2 regions of the Rhizobium sp. SRDI969 genome follow, and region 1 is predicted to be linked to the other one. Evidence: predicted binding sites of a transcription regulator. Region 1 holds the regulator's gene; the other holds the start of a gene.
What was found. Region 1 encodes LexA, which represses DNA repair genes until DNA is damaged. Its sites were predicted from a motif close to TGTTCNNNNTGTGTTCNG; they were not measured.
Positions count from the first base shown of each region.

Region 2: a site for LexA is predicted at 3,912-3,929, ahead of N2A41_RS21665 (helicase-related protein). Genes of this name have one in related genera too.

Region 1 covers NZ_CP104035.1:1,810,703-1,818,580, reverse strand. The annotation lists gene kdsA (3-deoxy-8-phosphooctulonate synthase) at 1-604, opposite strand, end outside; gene N2A41_RS09195 (VOC family protein) at 601-1,497, opposite strand; gene lexA (transcriptional repressor LexA) at 1,695-2,414, shown strand; gene N2A41_RS09185 (ComEC/Rec2 family competence protein) at 2,395-4,827, opposite strand; gene gltA (citrate synthase) at 5,118-6,407, shown strand; gene lpxB (lipid-A-disaccharide synthase) at 6,444-7,622, opposite strand; gene N2A41_RS09170 (LpxI family protein) at 7,619-7,878, opposite strand, start outside.
Region 2 covers NZ_CP104035.1:4,376,943-4,384,820, forward strand. The annotation lists gene N2A41_RS21660 (RNA-binding S4 domain-containing protein) at 62-466, opposite strand; gene N2A41_RS21665 (helicase-related protein) at 469-3,750, opposite strand; gene N2A41_RS21670 (DUF3309 family protein) at 4,558-4,713, shown strand; gene N2A41_RS21675 (YMGG-like glycine zipper-containing protein) at 4,741-4,995, shown strand; gene N2A41_RS21680 (beta-ketoacyl-ACP reductase) at 5,409-6,134, opposite strand; gene N2A41_RS21685 (acetyl-CoA C-acetyltransferase) at 6,206-7,387, opposite strand; gene phaR (polyhydroxyalkanoate synthesis repressor PhaR) at 7,626-7,878, shown strand, end outside.

The DNA.
Region 1 (7,878 bases):
TAACGGGGGCGCCCATCGCCGCCATGATCGGCAGCGAACGCATGTCGGAAACCAGCGTGTTGTAACCGAAAGAGGCGCCGCGCTCGCACAGCAGCACGTTCGGATTGCCACTGGCATTGAGCTTCTTCAGAACGTTCTTCATATCCCAGGGAGCGAGGAACTGGCCCTTCTTGACGTTGACGACGCGGCCGGTCTTGGCCGCGGCAATAAGAAGGTCGGTCTGGCGGCAAAGGAAGGCCGGGATCTGCAGGACGTCGACGATCTTTGCCACCTCGGCGCATTGTTCGGCGGTATGAACGTCGGTCAGGACGGGAAAGCCGAATTCCTTCTTGAGGTCGGCAAAGACCTCCATGCCCTTTTCGATCCCGATACCGCGTTCGGCCGAGAGCGAGGTCCGGTTCGCCTTGTCGAAGGAACTCTTGTAGACGAGGCCGATGCCGAGCCTTCCGCAAAGCTCCTTCAGCGTGCCGGCGACCATGAAGGCGTGGTCGCGGCTCTCCATCTGGCAGGGACCGGCAATTAGCGACAGGCGGCCGGTATTGGAAAAGGTGACCTGGCCTTGGCCTTCGCCGACCCTGACGTCGGAATTCGTATCAGTGCTCATCGTGTTTCCTCGAAGGCGAAGAGCGTGCCCTGCCCGGGCGCGGGCTTCACCAGAATGCGATTGTTCTTGCGCGTGTATGTCACCCCGTTAGCAGCCAAATGCGCTTCTGTCACGGCAAGATCGGCAACAGCAAAGAGGATTGCCCGGCCGCGCAGGCCGCGATCTGCGGATGAGCCGGCGATGTCGAAATAGGCCTCCAGCCCTTCCGGCGTCATCAGACCGATTTTCGCATTTGACGCCGCGACATTGACGCCGAAACCGGTTTTCTCGACTGCCGATTGCGCCGCTGCAAGGCCGACGAAGGCAGCGAATGCGGCCGGTTCCGGCGCGCAAAGCGCGATCTCCGTTATGCCGGTCACGCCATTGGCATGCGTCTCCAGCGCGGCGCGGTCGGCCGGCAGCGGATTGATACGCTCGACGGTGAAGAGCAAGAGATCAGGCGCGCGCAGGTCGCCGGCAAAAGCCAGCTTGAAGCCGGCAATCGTCTCGGAGCCGTCCGGCATCGTCATCGGCCGGTTGAACTGCAGCATCTCCCCGGCGCTCGACCCGTTGCCGACGAAATCCTGATGATCGATGCCGGCATCCTTGCTGCCGAAGGCCACCGCCGAAAGCCCCTCCGCGCCGCAACGGAAGCGGAAAGCCCGGTTGCGAGCGGTGAAGACATTGCCTCGTCGCGCCGATGCCTCGCTCTCCTCGACGCTCGCGATCCCGAGCGGCTCCAGATAGGTCTTGTCGGCAAAGAAGACGCAGGCATTCTCCGTTCCGAAGGGATGGCGCGCATCGGCGGCAACGGTGAAGCCGAGCTTGCCGAGCCTTTCGCGCGCCAGATCGATGTCGACGACCGGCAGCACGACATGATCCAGCGGGTACGGTTTGGTGGAATGCGTGTTCATCATATCCCTCCTCAAATCGGCAAGAGATGTGCGACAGCGCCACCCTCAATGCAAGACATGTGTCCAATCCGGCGAATGAAAATAAGAATCTCGACGAGTTGGTTCCAAGTTTTACGGAAATTTAGCTACTTGCGGAACACATATGGAACATATAGTGTCTGTTCTGGATTTGTTTCAATCACGAGGTCACAACGTCGATGCTCACGCGCAAACAACAGGAGCTTCTCCTTTTCATTCATGAGCGCATGAAGGAATCCGGCGTTCCGCCATCTTTCGACGAAATGAAGGATGCCCTGGACCTCGCTTCGAAGTCCGGGATTCATCGCTTGATTACAGCGCTCGAGGAACGTGGCTTCATTCGCCGCCTACCGAACCGGGCCCGCGCGATCGAGGTCATCAAGCTTCCGGAGGCCTACAGCCCCAGCATCCAGCCGCGGCGTGGCTTTTCGCCGAGCGTCATCGAGGGCAGCCTCGGCAAGCCACAGCCGGTCGCCGCTCCTGCCCCTGCAAAACCCGTCGCCGACAACGGCAACTCGGTCTCCGTGCCGGTCATGGGCCGCATCGCCGCCGGTGTTCCGATCTCGGCGATCCAGAACAACACCCACGACATCGTCGTTCCGGCCGACATGCTCGGTTCCGGTGAACATTATGCGCTGGAGGTCAAGGGCGATTCGATGATCGACGCCGGCATCTTTGACGGCGACACCGTGATCATCCGCAACGGCAGCACCGCAAGTCCTGGCGACATCGTCGTTGCTCTCGTCGACGACGAGGAAGCGACACTCAAACGCTTCCGCCGCAAGGGCGCCTCGATTGCGCTCGAAGCCGCCAACCCGGCTTACGAGACCCGGATTTTCGGGCCGGACCGTGTCAAGGTTCAGGGCAAGCTCGTCGGTCTTATTCGCCGCTATCACTGACCTTGGCTAGACCGGGCTCGGTAAAACTATTGCTGCGCCAGTCATAGGCGCGATGGCGCATCCATGGCCGCGACAATGCATCGAATGCGGTTGCCACCTCCAGGCCGGCGTTCGTGAAGCGCAACTCGACGGAACCGGTCCTGCGCAGCGTTTCACCGGTGAAGAGCGTCGCACCTGAGCGGCAGCTGTTGAAGCGCAGGCGGACCGACGTCACGACGATATCGGCGGCGTCGCATGCGGGGCCGAGATAGGCGGCATTGTCGATGACGGCCACGACCTGGCCATTGCCAAGCCTTGATGTGCACCAGGCCTTTTTGACGCAGGAAAAGCGGTTTGCTTCACCGGCCGCTGCGGCTGCACGCATCGCGGTCCTCGCTTCGGTCTGCTGATCGCGGGAAAGCCTGACGCGGCGGTCTTCTCCCTCCGGCGGGATAGCAGGACCATCCAGCATCTTCGGCGGATCATGCGTCGGCAGGACCAGCGCTCTCTGCCATTGGTCGAAGATGAAATCCGGCGGTCGTTCACGGTTGGACGCCATTGCTGCCGCCTCGACGACCGCGACGAGATTGCCATCCTCCGAAATCACCAGATCCGGCGGCCGGGGAACCGGTAGAAGGAACAGGATGAGCGTCGAGACTGCGATGATCGATGTGCCGGAATGGCGCAGTCGCGTCCGGAGCAGCGTCAGCAGAAGAAAGCCTGCCACGGCGACCGCGAAATACCAGCCGGGCAAACGGCCAACGTCGATATTGCCGCCCCAGCCGGATACCGTCTTTGCGACCGCGATCACCAGATCGAGGCCGAATCCGACGACCTTCCAGGCCCAAACATCCAGACCGAAAGGCATGAGCAGCATCGCCAGCAGCCCGGCCGGCATGACGATAAAGGAGATGATCGGCATCGTCGCGAGGTTTGCCGGCAGGCCATAGGCGGTCAGGCGATGAAAATGCTCGATCGAAAACAGCGCGGTTGAAAAGCCGCCGATCAGCGACGTCAGGAAGACGCCGCCGAAGAAACCCGCAACCGTAACGACCGGCCTGATGATCGGCAGCTTGAGGAAGGCGTTTTCGCGGACGCGCCGGTCCTTCCACAGCTGATAGCCCGAGACCAGCGCCAATGTCGCGGCAAAGGACATCTGGAAGCTCGGACCCAAGACCTCGGACGGCGAAATGGCGATGATGACGAGCGCGGAGAGCGCGACATTGCGCAGGCTGATCGACGGCCGGTCGAAGAAGACGGCAATCAACATGATGGCCATCATGATGAAGGCGCGTTCGGCAGAGACCCCAAAGCCCGAGATCAGGAAATAGGCGGTCACGGCGATGAGCGCGCCGGCGGCAGCGATCTTCTTCGTCGGATAGGCCTCAGCGACGCCGGGAAAGAGGCTGAGCAACATCCGGAACCCAACGAAGAAGATACCGGCCGACAGCGCCATGTTGAGGCCGGAGATGGCGACGATATGAGCCAGGCCGGACTGGCGCAGCGCTTCCGTCGTCTCATTCGAGATGGCGCGCCGCTCGTCCGTCACCAGAGCAGCGGCGAAAGCGCCGGTGTCGCCAGGCAAGATCGACCTTATGCGGTCGCCAATGCCGCTGCGCAGCCGGTAGAGCCCTTCGAGCAGAGCTTCCCACGTCGATCTTGCCGCCTGCGGACCTGCCTGCCAGTCGACCTTCGACGGCGCGCCGTAGAAGAAGCCGTTCGCGCCGATTCCATCGAAATAGGCACCGAAGGAGAAGTCGTTGAGCTCAGGAAGTGCTGGACCTGCCGGCGGCGTCAGCCGCGCCCTGCCGGTTATGATATCACCGATCTCGATGGGCGCGTCTGCGCCGCGGGTGATCGCAGTTATGCGTTCGGGCGACCGCTTCACTTCCGGCGCCTCCGTACCGGTGACGGCAAGAATGTAGCGCCACCGGCCGCGACCGTCGCCTTCGCGCCGTTCCACACGGCCGGTCACCGTCGTCGTGACGGCGGAATCGAGGATCACGGTCGAAGCCCGCCAGCTCTCGAGCTGCGCGGAGGCCATGCCGCAGGCCACAAGTGCAAGCGCCAGCAGCGTTGCCCGCAATGCCGCCCGGCTGCGGCTGGCGATGAGAACGGCGACGATCAGCAGCAACAGGCAGAGCAGCGATGCAACGAGCGGAAAGTCCGATGCCGCGAGAAACCAGAAGGCTGACCCGGCACCGAGGAAGACAGGCGAGACAAGCAGCAGACGGCCGTGGTCCGCCTCTTCGCTCAGCATCCGCATGCCGATACGCAGCGATTGCGAGGCTGCTGCCGGCAGCCGGTGCCGCAAGGGGCTCGTCGACTGCGTTCTTGTCGGGCGCGTCACCATGACAGGTGGAGAAAAACCGGCGGAGTCGGCGAGGCCTTCGCCTGCTTCCGGCCGCAATTCGACTGTGGTCAACTCCTGCATGTGCCGCCCAAGCCCAGCTGCGAAGGCGGCCAGAATGCAACCTCCGATCAAATCCGGCAAGCATAATCGATTGAAATACGAGGGAAAATCGCAAGCGCCAAAAGACGAGTTGAATCATCGGCTTCCGATATGCGTGCGGCTCATCGCTGCAGTGCCTAAAAGGTGATACCGCAATGCACAAAATGCCGTCACGGTAACTTGGCATTAGCTTCGCGATCATATAGCTATCGGTGAGGACGCTTAACCCCTATGGCGCTTTTATGGCGCCACCGCCATTTCGGAGGATCAGCATGACGGATCAAAGCGCTACAATAAAAATCGGTGACAAGTCTGTCGACCTTGCTGTCAAAAGCGGCACGATCGGCCCGAGCGTCATCGATATCGGTGCCCTCTACAAGAATACGGCTTCCTTCACCTACGATCCGGGTTTCACCTCGACGGCATCCTGTGAATCGAAAATCACTTACATCGACGGCGACGAAGGTGTCCTGTTGCACCGCGGCTATCCGATCGAGCAGCTCGCCGAGCATGGCGACTTCCTCGAGGTCTGCTACCTGCTGCTTTACGGCGAACTGCCGACCACCGTGCAGAAGAAGGATTTCGATTATCGCGTCACGCACCACACCATGGTGCACGAGCAGATGAGCCGCTTCTTCACCGGCTTCCGCCGCGATGCGCATCCGATGGCCGTCATGTGCGGCTGCGTCGGCGCGCTGTCGGCCTTCTATCACGACTCCACCGACATCACCGATCCGCACCAGCGCATGGTCGCCAGCCTGCGCATGATCGCCAAGATGCCGACGCTTGCCGCCATGGCCTACAAGTACCATATCGGCCAGCCCTTCGTTTATCCGAAGAACGACCTCGACTATGCCTCGAACTTCCTGCGCATGTGCTTTGCCGTGCCTTGCGAGGAATATGTGGTCAATCCGGTGCTTGCCCGCGCCATGGACCGCATCTTCATCCTGCATGCCGATCACGAGCAAAACGCCTCGACCTCGACCGTCCGTCTCGCCGGTTCGTCGGGCGCCAACCCGTTCGCCTGCATCGCCGCCGGCATCGCCTGCCTCTGGGGCCCCGCCCACGGCGGCGCCAACGAAGCAGCCCTCAACATGCTGACGGAAATCGGCACGGTCGACCACATTCCGGAATATGTCGCTCGCGCCAAGGACAAGAACGATCCGTTCCGCCTGATGGGCTTCGGTCACCGTGTCTACAAGAACTATGATCCGCGCGCCAAGATCATGCAGAAAACGACGCATGAAGTGCTCGGCGAACTCGGCATCAAGGACGATCCATTGCTCGAAGTGGCCATGGAGTTGGAGCGCATCGCGCTCACCGACGAATATTTCATCGAGAAGAAGCTCTATCCGAACATCGACTTCTATTCCGGAATCACGCTGAAGGCGCTGGGCTTCCCCACGACCATGTTCACCGTGCTCTTCGCGCTCGCCCGCACCGTCGGCTGGATTGCGCAGTGGAACGAGATGATCGAGGATCCGGAACAGCGCATCGGCCGTCCGCGCCAGCTCTATGTCGGCGAACCGAAGCGCGATTACATCCCGGTTTCAAAGCGCTGATCGCTTCAAAGGAACCCAAAAGAAAACCCGGTCAGTTCAGAAACGACCGGGTTTTTTCTTTTTCAAGACGTCGAGAAGGATCTCGGCAGCGTGCTCGCCGGGCGGCTTTTCGGTCTGCATGCGTTGCCAGACGAGATCATAACCCTCGTTCATCGCCTTCAGTTGGAACGTGTCGGCCGACAGCCGCTCCATCCAGCGCGCCAGGCTGGCGCCGCGGACGATCTCGTTCAGATATTCCGGCACGACGGCATAATCGGCGATGATATTGGGCAATGCGCCCGTCCACACCTTGATGCGCGGAGCGAGCAGGCGGATGATCCAATCCGTCTTGTAGACGGACACCGTCGGCACGCCGGCAAGGGCGAGTTCGAGGATCACCGTGCCGGAGGCTGCCATCGCCGCATCCGCTTCGGCAAAGGCCTTCCATTTCTGCGCCGGCCCGACCGCCACCTCCGGCGGTGTAGCCCAACCGGCAACCAGACCCTTCACCAGCGCTTCGTTGTGCGGCACGGTCGGCAGCAGGAATCGCATCGGGCCGTTGCGGGCGACGAGTTCATTGGCCGCATCCTCGAAGAACGGCAGGAGTTTGGCGATTTCGGAGGATCTTGACCCCGGAAGCATCAGGATGGTCTTGCCCGCTTCCCCGACGGATGCCCTCCCGGCGCGCAGCCGCCGCGCTTCGAGCAGCGCCGGATCAGCGATCAGGCGATGGCCGACATAGGTGGTCTCAGGCCCGCCGAGCGCACGCATCGTCGCCGGCTCGAAGGGCAGGACGGCGAGCACATGATCGACATAGGGCAGCATGCGCGTGGCGCGATATTCCTTCCAGGCCCAGACGCTCGGACAGACATAATTGACGACAGGCAGATCAGGCAGTGCGGTCCGGACACGCTTAGCGACTCGGTGGGTGAAGTCTGGGCTATCGATAATGAGAAGTATGTCCGGCCTTGCGGCGACGACGGCAGCCGTTGTCTTCCGGATCAGCGTATAGAGCCTTGGCAGCCGGCTCAGCACCTGGGTGATGCCCATGATCGACAGCTCGGAAAAATCGAACAGCGATTTCAAACCTTGGGCCTGAAGCCCCTCGCCGCCAACGCCGACGAGTTCGATCGGTCCGGCATGGATCCGCTTCAGAGCCGCAACCAGATCGGCGCCGAGCAGGTCGCCCGACACCTCGCCGGCAATGACGGCGATCTTCAGTGGCGCCCCGTTCATTCGAGCCCCCATGCCGGCAGGCCGCGATCGATGCCGCAGACGAAAAGCCCGGCCTCATCGGCGGCCTTGATGACGGCGGCGCGATCGAGCACCAGCGCGCGGCCGGCCTCGACGGCCACGCCGGCAAGGCCGGCTTGCTTCGCGTTCAAGACCGTGGAAACGCCGATCGCCGGCAGGTCGGCACGGATGTCCTGTTGCGGCTTGCAGAGCTTGACAAGCGCGCCGCGGCGGCGCGGCGAGATGCGCCCGGCGGCTC
Region 2 (7,878 bases), 2.3 Mb from region 1:
CTTTAGCGCCGGATTTCAAGGATAAACGATCTGCAAAAACCGCCGCCGCAGACAGAGTTTTCTAATCCTCGTCCGACATCAGCCTGTCGATTGCACGTCTTTCCTTTTTGGTCGGACGGCCGGCGCCGGTCGCCCGGATCGCCTGCTCGTAGAGCGTGAGACGTTTTGCCTCATCCGGTGACGGGGATTGGTCGTCGTAGAGTAGGCGCGCCTCCTCGTAAGGACCGCGCCGCTCGCCGGCAAGGCGCATGACGAGAACGACATCGCGCCGCTCCAGCGTCAGCTCGATACGGTCGCCCGGCTTGACCATCTGGCTCGGATGGCTGCAGCGCTCGCCGTTGATATGCACATGGCCCGATTGGATATGGCTCTGCGCCAGCGAGCGCGATTTCACCATGCGCGCGAAGAACAGCCACTTGTCGATGCGCTGGCGCGAACCGCTTGTCGGCTGTGTCTCCCCGCTCATGATTACTTCTTCATCTGCTCCTTGAGAGCTGCAAGCTTGGCGAAAGGCGAATCCGGATCGATCGGCTTCTCCTTGCGCGGTGGCTTGGCCTCGAAGCGCAGCGGCTGCGAGCCGCTACGATTGTTGTTGCGGTCGTTACGATCGTTACGCTCACCGCGATCCTTGCGATCGCCACGCTCCTGCCGGTCGCCACGCGGCTGATCGCCCCGTGGTTGGTTGTTGCGGTCGCCTCTTGCCTGCTGGGGCCGGCCGCCATCGCGACCTGCGCCGTCCTTGCCGCGGTTCTGGCGATTGTTGTCGCGGCCGTCGCCATTGCGATTGCCCTCGCCGCCTTCACCGCCGCCCGGCCGGCGACTGCGATCGCCGCGCTCCTGGCTTTGACCGCGCTGCTCGCCCTGGCCGCCACGGCGTTCGCCATGCCCGCCACGCGCCTGGCGCTGATTGTCGTTGCGACCGCCAAGACGCCACAGAAGAACCGGCTTCGGTTCCGCCGGCTCGCCGGCTTCCCCAGATGCAGGTACTGCTTCATCGGAAGCCGATACCGCTTCCGCAGGAGCGGAGGTTTCCCCGGCAGCAGAGGCTTCCGCAGGAGCGGATGTCTCGATCGGTTCGGCCGGAGCGGCGATTTCGACCCCTTCCGCCACGGGCGCCTCCGCGACTGCCGAAGCCGCCTCGGTTGCGGCGGGCTCGGCAGCAGTCTCTTCTGCCGCGCCGTCGGCATCGTCGTGGTCGGCCTTTTCGGCTGTTTCGGCCGTTTCTTCCGCGGGCGCTTGCGCGCTGGCGGCGGGCGCTGAGGCTGCATCCTGCGTCGCAAGATGTGCCGACGCTTCTTCCGCCTTCACGGCATCGGCGCGATAGCCGAGACCCTTGAGGATTTCTTCCATGTCCTCGAGTGTCGCACCGAGGATCGACAGCATCGCCGTCGTCGTCGTGAAGCGGCGGCCGTCATAGGCGCCCTCCGGACGGTTGTTCTGACCGGGCTTCCATTGCAGCAGCGGACGGATGATATCGGCAAGCCGTTCCAGGATGTCGATACGCACGGCACGCTTGCCGAGGAAACGGAAGCCGGCGAGCTTGTAGAACATCCGCTCGAAGCTCGGATCGGTGACGACGGAGGTGCGGCCGGCGGCAAGCACGGGAATGAGATCGCCGTAGCCCGGCTTGTCCAAACCGTCGTTCTTCAGCGCCCAGAGCAGCGTGATGAGTTCGGCCGGCGCCGGCTTCAGAAGTGCCGGAACGAAGATATGATAGGCGCCGAAACGCACGCCGTAGCGGCGCATGGAGGCGCGGGCTTCCTGGTCCAGCGACTTCACCTCCTCGGTCACGTCGCGGCGGAACAGCACCCCAAGATTCTCGACGAGCTGGAAGGCAAGCCCCTTGGCGAGGCCCTGCAGGTCCTCGGCGCGCGACAGGTCGTCGAGCGGCTTCAGCACCGTGCTGATATGATGATTGACGAAGCGCTCGATGCGCGCGGCAACGTGATCGCGGGCGTTGCCCGTCAGTTGCTCGTCGGCCAGCAGGATCACGCGCGGACGCATGATGTGATCGCTGCCCGAAAGCCGCGCCACCGGGTCGCCCAGCCAACGGATTAACCCATCCGAACCGATCACCAGATCGCTGTTGCCGGCGGCATGCATCCGGGCCGCCCGGGCTTCGAACTCGAGCCCGAGCGCCTTCTGCGACGCAGCCTGAACCGCCTTGGCATCCGGTCCGTCCGTTCCCGCCACCGGCGTGAAACGGAATCCGCTCAACTGCCCTACATGATGTCCTTCAACGAAGACATCGCCATTCACACTGATTTCAGCTTCCAGCATCGCATTCTCTCTCAGGCGCTTCATGAGCACAGATGTCCTGCGATCAACAAAGCGTTTCGTCAACCTTTCATGTAACGCGTCGGACAATCGATCTTCGATTTCCCGCGTCTTTTCCTGCCAGTGTGTCGGATCGGCAAGCCAACCGGGCCGATTCGAAACGTAGGTCCAGGTCCTTATCTGCGCGATTCGCGCCGAAAGCGTGTCAATTTCGCCATCTGTCCGATCGGAGCGATGAACCTGCTCCGCAAGAAACTGCTCGTTCACCGTGCCATAGCGGACGAGATCGGAAAAGAGGGTCGAGATAAGATCGGCATGTTGTGCTGGGGTGATACGCCGATAGTCGGGAAGCGCGCAAGCCTCCCAGAGTTTTTCGACGCGCGCGGGCCTGTCGGCGAGATCGATGACCTCGGGATAACGCGAAAGCTGCTCCAGTGCCTGCTGGTCGACCGCAGGCAGCGCCCGCGTCAGCCCCGGCACGCGCGGACCCACCTCAAGGCTGGCGCGCAGCGACGCGATTGAGGAGAAGTCCATCTCCGTCGTCCGCCACTGCAAAACCTTGACGTTGTCGAACTCGTGTCCTTCGATCCGCTGCACCAGTTCGTCGTCAAAAGGCGAGACCTGCCCGGTGACGCCGAAGGTCCCGTCTCGCACGTGCCGCCCGGCACGCCCGGCGACCTGGCCGAGTTCGCCCGGATTGAGATTGCGGAACTGGTAACCGTCGAATTTCCGGTCCTGGGCAAAGGCGACGTGATCGACATCGAGGTTGAGGCCCATGCCGATCGCATCGGTCGCCACCAGATATTCGACGTCGCCCGCCTGATAGAGCGCCACCTGCGCATTGCGGGTGCGCGGGCTGAGCGCGCCGAGCACGACTGCCGCGCCGCCGCGCTGCCGGCGAATGAGCTCGGCGATGGCATAGACCTCGTCGGCGGAGAAGGCGACGATGGCCGAGCGCTGCGGCAGTCGGGTGATCTTCTTCTGCCCGGCATAGAAAAGATGCGAAAGCCGCGGCCGCTCGACGATAGTGATGCCGGGCAGGAGCTGCTGCAGGATCGGCCGCATTGTCGCCGCGCCGAGCAACAGCGTTTCCTCGCGGCCGCGAAGATGCAGGATGCGGTCGGTGAAGATATGGCCACGCTCGAGATCGCCGGCGAGCTGCACCTCGTCGATCGCGACGAAGGCGGCCTTGGTCTCGCGCGGCATCGCTTCGACGGTGCAGACGGAAAAACGCGCATTGGGCGGCGAAATCTTTTCCTCGCCGGTGACCAGCGCCACATTCCGTACGCCGACCTTCTCCACCACCCGCGTATAGACCTCGCGCGCCAGCAGCCGGAGCGGCAGGCCGATCACGCCCGTCCCGTGCGCGACCATGCGCTCGATGGCATAATGGGTCTTGCCGGTATTGGTCGGCCCGAGCACCGCGGTCACACCGCGCCCACTCAGAATCATCGGCTGCGAAGTCAGAGTCATGGGTCCATGCAAATGAGGCGGGTGGCCCCAGGAAAATCTCGGCTCCTCGGTGGAAGCAGAGAACACATGGACAGCTGCCGCCGCAAACGCAAGGGCAGATTTCAAAATGCCTCGGGGATTACGACCTTTGCGAGTCGTGCGGAATGCCCGAATGTCCGATTCGGAACAGCGTGAGAACGAATCAGCGACGAATCGCTGACTCCCGCTGATTCAGCTTTTGTTCACGGCTAAGTATTGATTTTGAATCACTTTTTCCCACTAGATGCTGAATCATGAGACTCTCTCCCGTTTGCATTTTCGATGTCGCGGGTGACGATTCCCGCCCCGATGTTGAGCGGGCGAAAATCCGCCCGAAATTAACCTCTCGACCAAAGCCGGAACGAATCGGAGACGAATCGCTGACTCCGCCGTTTTCGCCTTTCGTTCACGACAATATCTGGTAGCGGCTTCAGGTCCGGGTGCTAGATGCGGATCGGCGGCAGATCCTTTCGCGCCGCCTCGTCGCATCGGCATCAATCTTTCAGGAGCCGGATTCAGATGGCGTTAAGTCAAGGCGGCCAATATCGCATTCCGATCAAACACGGAACGAATCGCTGACGAATCGGCGACATCGCGATTTTCCCGATTTGTTCACCGCAACATATTGTATTTACATGTCTTTTTAACCATAGTGGCAATTTCCGGAAATAACGCAACTTAAACCGTGAATCAGGCGCCGTCACATTTCCGGAGCTGAACCGGGAACAAAAATCGCCAATGTGTGTTTCTCGTCCATCCAAATTGCCGATGAGATGAAGGAAACACACCATGCTTGGCACAATACTTCTTATTATCCTCATTCTGCTCTTGATCGGAGCCCTGCCGAATTGGGGTTATAGCCGTGGCTGGGGCTATGGACCTTCCGGCGGTTTAGGGCTAGTTCTCGTGATTATCATTATCCTTGTACTAATGGGCCGCATCTAAAGCCCAACTAACCTGGGGAGTTACGACATGATGAAGAAGATTGTTCTTATTGGTGCCCTCGTCGGCGCCTTGGCATCCTGCACGGCGACCGAGCAAGGCACGGCGATCGGCGCCGGCACGGGCGCTGTTATCGGCGGTGTCGTCACCAACAGCTGGGGTGGTGCCGCTGTCGGCGCCGTTGCCGGCGGCCTGACCGGCGCACTCATCGGCCACTCGGTCGAACGCCGCGGCTACTGCGTCTACCGCGACCGCTATGGCCGCCGCTACGAGGCCCGCTGCTGATCGGCAAAAACATCTCGGACTCCCAACGGGCGCTTCGGCGCCCGTTTTTCTTTGGCTGCCGCATCCGTCAACGCGATGTTGACAATTGGTTGCGAAAGTCAAATCTACCGCCGCCAAACGGCCAGGTACATATTTCCTTTGCGAGCGCAACGGACAGGCAAAGCCGCCCGGCGCACCGGAAAGGAAACGTTTCCATGATTCACACTTTGCTGAATTCCCTCGTCGCCGTTCTCATCGCGTCGGCTTTCCTGGCGACCGCGATATCAGTCCTCAGCAGCGAAGATCGCTCGCTGCGCAAAGTGCCGGCCAGAGTTCGGCCACAGCGACGTCCATAAACAGAGATTGGCGCGTTCAGCCGGACGCGCCAATTGCTTTGAATCTGACCTCTAGTGTCGACTCCAAGACTGAAATGTCTAGGCGAAGAACTGTCCGCCATTGGCCGTCAGCGTCGAACCGGTGATGAAACCGGCATCGTCGGAGACGAGGAAGGTGACGCAGCGCGCGATCTCTTCCGGTTCGCCGAGACGGCCGACGGGGATCTGCGGAATGATGCGTTCGTTCAGCACCTTCTCCGGCACGGCAAGCACCATTTCCGTTCCGATGTAACCGGGGCAAATGGCGTTGACGGTGATGTTCTTGTTCGCCCCTTCCTGGGCCAGCGCCTTGGTGAAACCGAGATCGCCCGCCTTGGCCGCCGAATAGTTCACCTGGCCCATCTGGCCCTTCTGCCCGTTGATCGACGAGATATTGACGATACGGCCGAAGCTGCGGTCACGCATGCCGGTCCAGACCTGATGCGTCATGTTGAACAGGCCGGTGAGGTTGGTATTGATCACCTCGTGCCATTGCTGCTGCGTCATCTTGTGGAACATCGCGTCGCGGGTGATGCCGGCATTGTTGACGAGGATTTCGACCGGACCGATCTCGCTTTCGACCCTGGCAATTCCCTCGCCGCAGGCGAGGTAATCCGAAACATCCCATTTGAACACCGGAACGCCGGTAACGTCGTGGAAGGCTTTGGCCTTCTCGTCGTTGCCGGCATAGCTGGCAGCGACCCTGTATCCGGCATTTTTCAGTGCCATGGATATTGCCGCGCCGATGCCGCGTGTGCCCCCGGTGACCAAAGCCACTCTGCTCATGTTCCGCTCCCCTATTGTTTTTCGCCTCGCCGCTTGGCGGGATCTTCAATCAAACATGGATCGCATGCTATTTAAAGCGCTTCAAAGCACATGGCCACACCCATGCCACCGCCGATGCAAAGCGTGGCGAGACCTTTCTTCGCGCCACGGCGCTTCATTTCGAACAGCAGCGTGTTGAGAATGCGCGCGCCGGAGGCGCCGATCGGATGGCCGATCGCAATTGCCCCGCCATTGACGTTGACGATCGACGGATCCCACCCCAGATCCTTGGTGACGGCGCAGGCTTGCGCCGCGAAGGCCTCGTTGGCTTCGACGAGATCGAGATCGTTCACCGACCAGCCGGCCTTCTCGAGCGCCTTGCGCGAGGCCGGGATTGGTCCGGTGCCCATGATCTGCGGATCGACACCCGCCGTTGCCCAGGAAACGATGCGGGCGAGCGGCTGGATGCCGCGCCGGACCGCCTCCGCTTCGCTCATCAGCACCGCCGCAGCGGCACCATCGTTGAGGCCGGACGCGTTCGCGGCGGTGACCGTGCCGTCCTTGTCGAAAGCCGGGCGCAATTTCCCCATCGCCTCCAGCGTGGCGCCGTGACGGATATATTCGTCGGCATCGACCGTAACGTCGCCCTTACGTGTCTTGATGACGTAGGGGATGATCTCGTCGACAAAGCGACCGGCTTTCTGCGCTGCCTCCGCCTTGTTCTGGGAACTGACGGCGAACTGATCCTGGTCGTCGCGCGAAAGCTGCCACTGGCGCGCAACATTCTCAGCGGTGATGCCCATGTGGTAGCCATGGAAAGCGTCGGTCAAGCCGTCCTTGATCATCGTGTCGATCATCTTCATGTCGCCCATCTTGACGCCGCCGCGTAAGTGCGCGGCATGCGGCGCCATCGACATGGATTCCTGGCCGCCGGCAACGATGATCTTTGCGTCGCCGGTGGCGATCTGCTGCATGCCAAGCGCCACCGCGCGCAGGCCCGAGCCGCAGAGCTGATTGACGCCCCAAGCCGTCGCTTCCTTCGGAATGCCGGCCTTCATCGCCGCCTGGCGGGCCGGGTTCTGGCCCTCGCCGGCGGAAAGCACCTGGCCGAGTATCACCTCGTCCACCTCGCCGGGATCGACGCTGGCGCGTTCGAGAGCGCCCTTGACGACGGCCGCCCCGAGCTCATGCGCGAGGACTGTCGCGAAAGCGCCGTTGAAGGCGCCGACTGCTGTTCGCCCTGCACTGGCGATGACGATGGATGGATTGCTCATGGGGACGCTCCTCGTTTTCGTCTCACTTACATAAGTGGAAACTGGCAAAGCTTGGAGCACAAGTCAAACGCGAAGACCGGCCGCCGTCATTTTTAGGCAAAGCCCGTCAAAGCCCGATTCATCTGCTCTGTGAAAGGTTTGCCGCATCGCACAAAGAGATTGTCACCGGGCTTCTTTTGCGTTTACAGTCTCAAATGGAGGAATATCCATAAATCAGACGGGGGTCCAGGAGACTGATATGGCGAAGCATGAGGGTCAGATCGTTATCAAGAAATACGCCAATCGCCGCCTATACAACACGGGCACCAGCACCTACGTGACGCTGGAAGACCTGGCGGAGATGGTGAAGAAGGGCGAAGAATTTACCGTACAGGATGCAAAAAGCGGAGATGACATCACCCACTCGGTGCTGACCCAGATCATCTTCGAACAGGAATCGAAGACCGGCAACACGTTGCTCCCGATCTCCTTCCTGCGCCAGCTCATCACCT